DNA from 2 places in the Pseudomonas sp. DR48 genome. Region 2 is predicted to be linked to the other one. Evidence: riboswitches for the same ligand, from Rfam matches in the RefSeq annotation. Region 2 holds a riboswitch; the other holds the start of a gene.

Region 1 (3,399 bases), 1.5 Mb from region 2:
TGGCGGCCTCAAGTTTTGGCGCAAACAATGCGGCTATCGCTGAAGGATTCGACGGAAAATAAAAATGCACATAAGAGGCCGTCATCCGCCCCTCACGATAAACCGCCTCCGCCCCGCGCCCGCCATTCGGGCTCAGGCCCCGGGCAATCGGCTCAAGCTCGGTGCTGGTCAGCGAATGGTGATAGGTGTGGCCACGCAGCGAACCTTCCGGCAGTTCCACCGCTTGCAACGCCAATGCCGCCAGACGCTTTTGCATCACCGCATCGCCTTTGAGCAAGCCGACCAGTTCGGCACGCGTGCCTTCGACGTCGGTCAGCGAGTCCAGCAGATACAGCATTCCGCCACACTCGGCCAGCAACGGTTTTCCGGCAGCATGATGCGCGCGGATCGCGTCGAGCATCGATGTGTTCCGCGACAGCGCCACATGGTGCAATTCCGGATAACCGCCTGGCAGATAAAGGCTGTCAGCCTCCGGCAATTGGCTGTCGCGGATTGGCGAGAAGAACGACAATTCGGCGCCCATGGCCCGCAGCAAATCCAGGCTCGCGCCGTAGGTGAACGCGAACGCCTCGTCACGGGCCACGGCGATGCGCACGCCGGCCAGCAAAGGCTCGGCAACGATTATTTCAGGTGCCGCGAACTCCACGGGCGGTGGCAGCGCCACGTCGCAACTGCTGGCCAGTGATTCGGCGGCCGCATCGAGGCGCAGATCGAGGTCATTCAACTCACTGGCCTGAACCAGACCGAGATGGCGACTCGGCAATTCGATCCCGGTTTCCCGCGACAAGGCGCCGTACCAACGCAAGCCTTCGGTCAGGCTACCTTCGAGCAATTGCGCGTGACGCAATGTGCCGACGCGGTTGGCCAGCACCCCGGCAAACGGCAAGTCCGGTTGATATTTGGCCAATCCCAACGCCAGCGCACCGAAGGTCTGCGCCATGGCGGTGCCATCAATCACCCCAAGCACCGGCACACCAAAGTGCCGTGCCAGGTCGGCGCTCGACGGCGTGCCGTCGAACAACCCCATGACACCTTCGATGAGGATCAGGTCGGCTTCACCGGCCGCTTCCCACAACAGCCGACGACTTTCCTGCTCGCCGACCATCCACATGTCCAGCTGATACACCGGCGCACCGCTGGCCCGTTCAAGAATCATCGGGTCGAGAAAATCCGGGCCGCATTTGAACACGCGAACCTTGCGCCCCTGATTGCGATGCAAACGGGCCAACGCGGCGGTGACGGTGGTCTTGCCCTGACCGGAAGCCGGCGCGGCGATCAGTACTGCCGGGCAATGACGTATGCTTTTCATAAAATAGTATTCACAGCTCGACGCCTTTTTGCGCCTTGATCCCGGCCTGGAACGCGTGCTTGATCACGCCCATTTCGGTGACGGTGTCGGCCAGTTCAATCATTTCCGGCTTGGCGCCGCGACCGGTGACGACCACGTGCTGCATCGGCGGACGTGCCTGCAAGTCAGTGAGCACCTGATCAAGGTCGAGGTAACCGTGCTTGAGGGCGATGTTCAGCTCATCCAGCACTACCAGGCCGATGGACGGATCGCGCAACAATTCACGGGACACCGCCCAAGCCGCTTCAGCGGCGGCGATGTCGCGCTGACGGTCCTGGGTTTCCCAGGTGAAGCCCTCGCCCATCACATGAAAACGCACCTGCTCCGGAAAGCGGCGGAAGAACAGCTCTTCGCCCGTGCTGTTGCGGCCCTTGATGAACTGCACCACACCGCACTGCATGCCGTGGCCCATGGAGCGGGCGAGCATGCCGAAGGCCGAGCTGCTTTTGCCTTTGCCGTTGCCGGTCAGCACCAGCAACAGGCCGCACTCGTTCGGGGAATTGGCGATGCGTTCGTCGATCACGGCTTTTTTGCGCTGCATGCGCGCCAGATGGCGTTCGTCACGATCGGGGGAATCAGTCATGGGGGAGCTCTCCGTTGAGGCTGGATAACGGCGGGCAGGCACAAGAATAGACGGCAAGAAGCCTGGCATCGCCCACCGTGATGCCGCTGGATGAATCAGGCCGGTCTCCGGGCTCATGAGCGGCTTTCGCCTGACTGCGCGCCTTCCCATGTCAGTCGACACAGTGGCTCAAAGCGCAGCTTTTCACTCATTTACCGTTGCGGGGGCAGCGCCGGGATCGTGCTGTTCATGAGTTGAACCAACGCACTCACCGGCTTCCCTGTTTCACTCTGTCGACCAAGGCCACAGAGCACCTGAAACAAGCCGCGAAGGTTAGAGGGTTGGGGGTGGAGCGTCAATTAAAGCCGGGGTGCCGCCCGGCGAATATCGGCCGCCGATCAAAAATATGACGCCAATCTTGTGCCATGCACGCCGCAATGATATCAAAGAGCCACAATCCCACATCACAATAACAAGGGTAAGCCACATGCAAGGCATGATCATCAGCAATCCGAAGCTGGAATTCCTGCGCCCGGTACTGGAGCGCTGGTTTGACTGTATCGACCGCTACAACGCGGTGCGCGGTGATAACGACACACCTTATTGGTACGACGAAAAAGCCAACCTTGGCCTGCTCGCGGCCGCGGCGTGGATGGCAGAAATGGTCACGCTGCAACAGACCCCGACGCGCAAGCAAACCGAAGAAGGCGACCGCAATGGTCGCGCCGATCTGTTTATCGCCTCCCCCGAGGAGCGCGCCTACCTCCAGGCCACTCAACGTTGGCCACGGGTCAACAACCTGAACCTGACGCAGGCATTGCAGGACATTACCTGCGATGCCAAACGGATCAGCTACGCCAGCGACCTGAAACTCGGCTGTCTGTTCGTGGCGCCGCAAAAGGCCCAGCAGAGCGCGACACCGGAGGAACTTCAGGACATGGTCGACGACCTGCAAAAGGAACACTGCTGCGCCGTGGCCTGGTATTTCCCGTACGCCTACCGCAAGTTGCGCAGCGAAGCCGGCAATTATCATCCCGGCATCGCCGTGCTGCTCAAGGAAGCCCGCGGCTGATGGGTTGAACCATCGCACCACTGATCTTCTCTATGATTAAGTCACTGCATTCATAGGGAAGATCAGTATGCGCAAGCCCCAGCTCGTTCTCGTTATCGCGCTCGCAGGAGGGCTCGCCGCGTGTGGTGATACCTCCAGCCTGCAAGTCACCGACGGCACCGGCCCGTCACCCAAGCTGCCCGAACCGAACAAAACCCTGATTCCGACGGTGAACATCGCCCCGGCGATCGGCTGGCCAGCCGGTGCAAAACCCACTGCCGCGGCAGGCACTCAAGTGGCCGCGTTCGCCGAAGGACTCGATCACCCGCGCTGGCTTTATGTGCTGCCCAACGGCGACGTGCTGGTGGCTGAAACCAACGCGCCACCCAAACCCGATGACAGCAAAGGCGTTAAAGGCTGGGTCATGAAAAAAGTCAT
Region 2 (3,399 bases):
TCGAGGGCAGGGATTATCGGGGATTTTACGCAGCGCAGGCTAATGCCAGGGTTGCCTGGGCGTATTTTTGTCGCGAAATGAGCAACTTTGCCGGGGCCTGGGCCAGTTGTTCGGCCAGGGCCAGTGCGGCACTTTCCGCTACGCCATAACAGCCGGTGCGTTCGAAGGCGATGTCCGAATGATGGCTGAGTTGCGCTTTATAAACGTCCAGTTCTTCACTGCTGAAATACATCAGCGGTAACGCGAGTTGTTCGGCGAGTTCGAGCAGGCCAGGTTCTTCGCGCTTCAGGTCAATGCTGGCCAGGGCCTTGATCTGGTGAAGTGCGATGTTATGCGCCTGTAATGCCTGATCGAGCAACGCCCGCAGCGTGCTGACGGGGCAGCCGCGCTGGCAGCCCAGGCCGACCACTAAAGTCGGCGCTGTGCTGGTATCCGTCATGCGTGGTATTGGCCATCGCTTTTGCGACGGAACAACCAGGCGCTGATCAGGCCCAAGGCCAGCCAGAATCCCAGGTTGGTCAGCTGCGAAGCGATTTTGAACTGGGTTTCCAGGGCTTGCGGAGCGAGCATCGAATGCACCTCCGGTTGTGGCGCGCCGATGACATGCGGAACCACCAGAATGGCCACGCCGAGGATCTTCATCAGCCAGTGGCGGCTGAACACGATCAGCGCGATGCCAACAGCGGTAGAGGCGGCCGTGCCGATCCACCAGATTTGCCGTTGCGCCAGATCGGCCGCGGCGGTGCCTGGCAGTTCAGGCGGCAGGCCGAGGGCCGGCGCCAGCACGAACGTCGCGTAACCTGCCAGGCCCCAGAGCAGGCCTTGAGCGGTTTTGGTCGGTGCACGCAAGGTGTAGAGACCGGCCAGCATCAGGGCGAAACCGACGGCCACCACCAGATTGCCGCCGGTGGTCGACAGCACGCGCTGCCAGCCGTCTTTTGGTTCCCAGGCTTCGGCATCGTGGGTGTGAGCAGCGGTGCCGGCGGCATGTTCGTGGACTTCAACCGCAGCCGGTTCGGATTTTTCGTATGTCTCGGCCTGCAAAATCAGCGGTGCCACCCAGAAGCTTTGCAGCAGGGTCAGCAGCAACGCGGCCAGCAACCCGGTGAAACCCGCGGTTTGCGCAATACGCTTGATCATCTCGGCTGGCCTCAATGGCACGGGAACGCGGAGCTGTGTCGGGTATCGTGCGCGGCGTTGTGCACCGCTTCAATGTGCGAAAAGCCGGCGAAATAGACCAGGCTCGCACCCAGGATCGACGCAAACACGGCGGCGGTCAGGCGTTGAGACAGGGTCGTGGTGGTGCTGGCGGTGCTCTTGTCGGCGTGGCTGCCGGTGCTGCTGATGATCGACATGGCGCATCCCTCTGGTCTGTCAGTGGGTGAATAGAGCGCATGGAAGACCCCTGCGAACGGGCACGCAGAGGTTCAAACAGCGCCCGCCCACCGCGGGTTTGTTATTCAGTGATCGTAATGGTCACTTTGTGTTGCGGGCCGGTCTCCGGGCTCACGAGGGGTCAAGGCTTGCGCCTGAACCTGCAAGCGTCACCTTCCCATGCCGAACTGCTGGCACAGTGGATCTGACGCTCCGCTCGCTTACCGTTGCGGGGGCAGCACCGGACTGACATGGCTTTGAGTAAAGCACATGATTTACCGGTTTCCCGTTTCACCCTGTGAAGGGCACCCGTAACAAGGCGTGTAGGAGAGCATGGGCGGGGCGGGGTAGTCAATTGGCATGGTTTCTCGTTTGGTTGATCGTTCCCACGCTCTGCGTGGGAATGCCTCAACGGACGCTCCGCGTTCGGCTGCGAAGGGACGCAGAGCGTCCCGGGCTGCATTCCCACGCAGAGCGTGGGAACGATCATTGGGCAGGTCAACGATTGACCCGCCCCCACACGATGCGTAGCCTTGCGCTTTCGAGGTTCTTCGGCGTTTGCCGAAGCTAAGAAGGGAACGCGGTCGATGCCGCGGCTGCCCCCGCAACTGTGAACGGTGATGTTCGCTGCCACGCCACTGCAAACCCTGCACAACGGGTTCGCGGGAAGGCGCAGCGAATGCCAGTCTGCCATTGGCACACCGTCAGCCAGGAGACCTGCCTCGACACAGATTCTCACTACAACCGGGCGGGGTGATCCGGTGGCGAACTCTTCCGCGCGCGCATCCGTCGCAGCGATTGTCGTCCCGTATGCCCGCCACCTTGCCAAAGGGCATCCGATGAAAACACTGGCCAAACTTCCCGTCACCATCGTTACCGGCTTCCTCGGCTCGGGCAAAACCACCTTGCTGCGGCACATGCTCGACAACGCTCAGGGTCGCCGCATCGCGGTGATCGTCAACGAGTTCGGCGAACTGGGCATCGACGGCGAAATCCTCAAGCAGTGTTCCATTGGCTGCACTGAAGAAGAAGCCAACGGCCGCGTCTACGAACTGGCCAACGGCTGCCTGTGCTGCACCGTCCAGGAAGAGTTCTTCCCGGTGATGCGCGAATTGGTGGCGCGTCGCGGCGACCTCGACCACATCCTCATCGAAACCTCTGGCCTGGCGCTGCCAAAGCCTCTGGTTCAAGCCTTCCAGTGGCCGGAAATTCGCAGCGCCTGCACCGTTGACGCGGTGATCACCGTGGTCGACAGCCCGGCCGTCGCTGCCGGCACCTTTGCTGCCTTCCCGGACCAGGTCGATGCCCAACGCAAACTCGACCCGAACCTGGATCACGAATCGCCATTGCACGAGCTGTTCGCCGACCAACTGGCCAGCGCCGACCTGGTGATCCTCAACAAGGCCGACCTGATCAGCCCTGAAGACCTGGCCCGGGTGCGCCTGGAAGTCGCCGAAGAATTGCCGCCAGCCGTCAAAGTCATCGAAGCCAGCAGCGGCCGCGTGCCACTGGACGTGCTGATCGGCCTTGGCGCCGGCTCCGAAGAACACATCGACAGCCGTCACAGCCATCACGACCACCACCATGAAGGCGAAGACGATCACGACCACGATGCGTTCGATTCGATCTCCATCGAACTGCCGCAAGCCGACGAAAGCCTGCTGCTGGACGCGCTGACTCAACTGGTGGTCCAGCACGGCATCCTGCGGGTCAAAGGTTTCGCTGCCATCCCGAACAAACCGATGCGCCTGCTGATCCAGGGCGTGGGGACGCGTTTCGACAAGCATTTCGACCGTCAGTGGGGCGCCGCCGAAGCGCGCACCACGCGTCTGGTGCTGATCGGCCAGGAACTGGACGCTGTCCTGCTTGAAGCGCAATTGCGCGCCGCGCTCAGCGTGTAAGCCATGCACCTGCTCAGGACCCAGCCCGGCGGTTTCGTGTCGGATGACAATATTGCCGACCTTGGACAAACCCCCGCCGAGCTGGTGATCCTGTGCAGCGGCGATTCCAGCCTCGCGCTGCTCG

The links. Region 2 has a riboswitch for cobalamin ahead of cobW (cobalamin biosynthesis protein CobW). Riboswitches for the same ligand answer to the same signal wherever they lie in the genome.
Region 1: another riboswitch for cobalamin. It lies ahead of cobO (cob(I)yrinic acid a,c-diamide adenosyltransferase); the one in region 2 lies ahead of cobW (cobalamin biosynthesis protein CobW).

What each region holds. Positions count from the first base shown of each region.
Region 1 is NZ_CP081946.1:3,817,199-3,820,597, reverse strand. It holds gene K5K95_RS17265 (cobyrinate a,c-diamide synthase) at 1-1,309, opposite strand, end outside; gene cobO (cob(I)yrinic acid a,c-diamide adenosyltransferase) at 1,320-1,931, opposite strand; cobalamin riboswitch at 2,012-2,243, opposite strand; gene K5K95_RS17255 (hypothetical protein) at 2,398-2,982, shown strand; gene K5K95_RS17250 (PQQ-dependent sugar dehydrogenase) at 3,050-3,399, shown strand, end outside.
Region 2 is NZ_CP081946.1:5,298,143-5,301,541, forward strand. It holds gene K5K95_RS24005 (cobalamin biosynthesis protein) at 26-439, opposite strand; gene K5K95_RS24010 (CbtA family protein) at 436-1,140, opposite strand; gene K5K95_RS24015 (CbtB-domain containing protein) at 1,152-1,355, opposite strand; cobalamin riboswitch at 1,474-1,702, opposite strand; cobalamin riboswitch at 1,902-2,114, shown strand; gene cobW (cobalamin biosynthesis protein CobW) at 2,214-3,275, shown strand; gene cobN (cobaltochelatase subunit CobN) at 3,279-3,399, shown strand, end outside.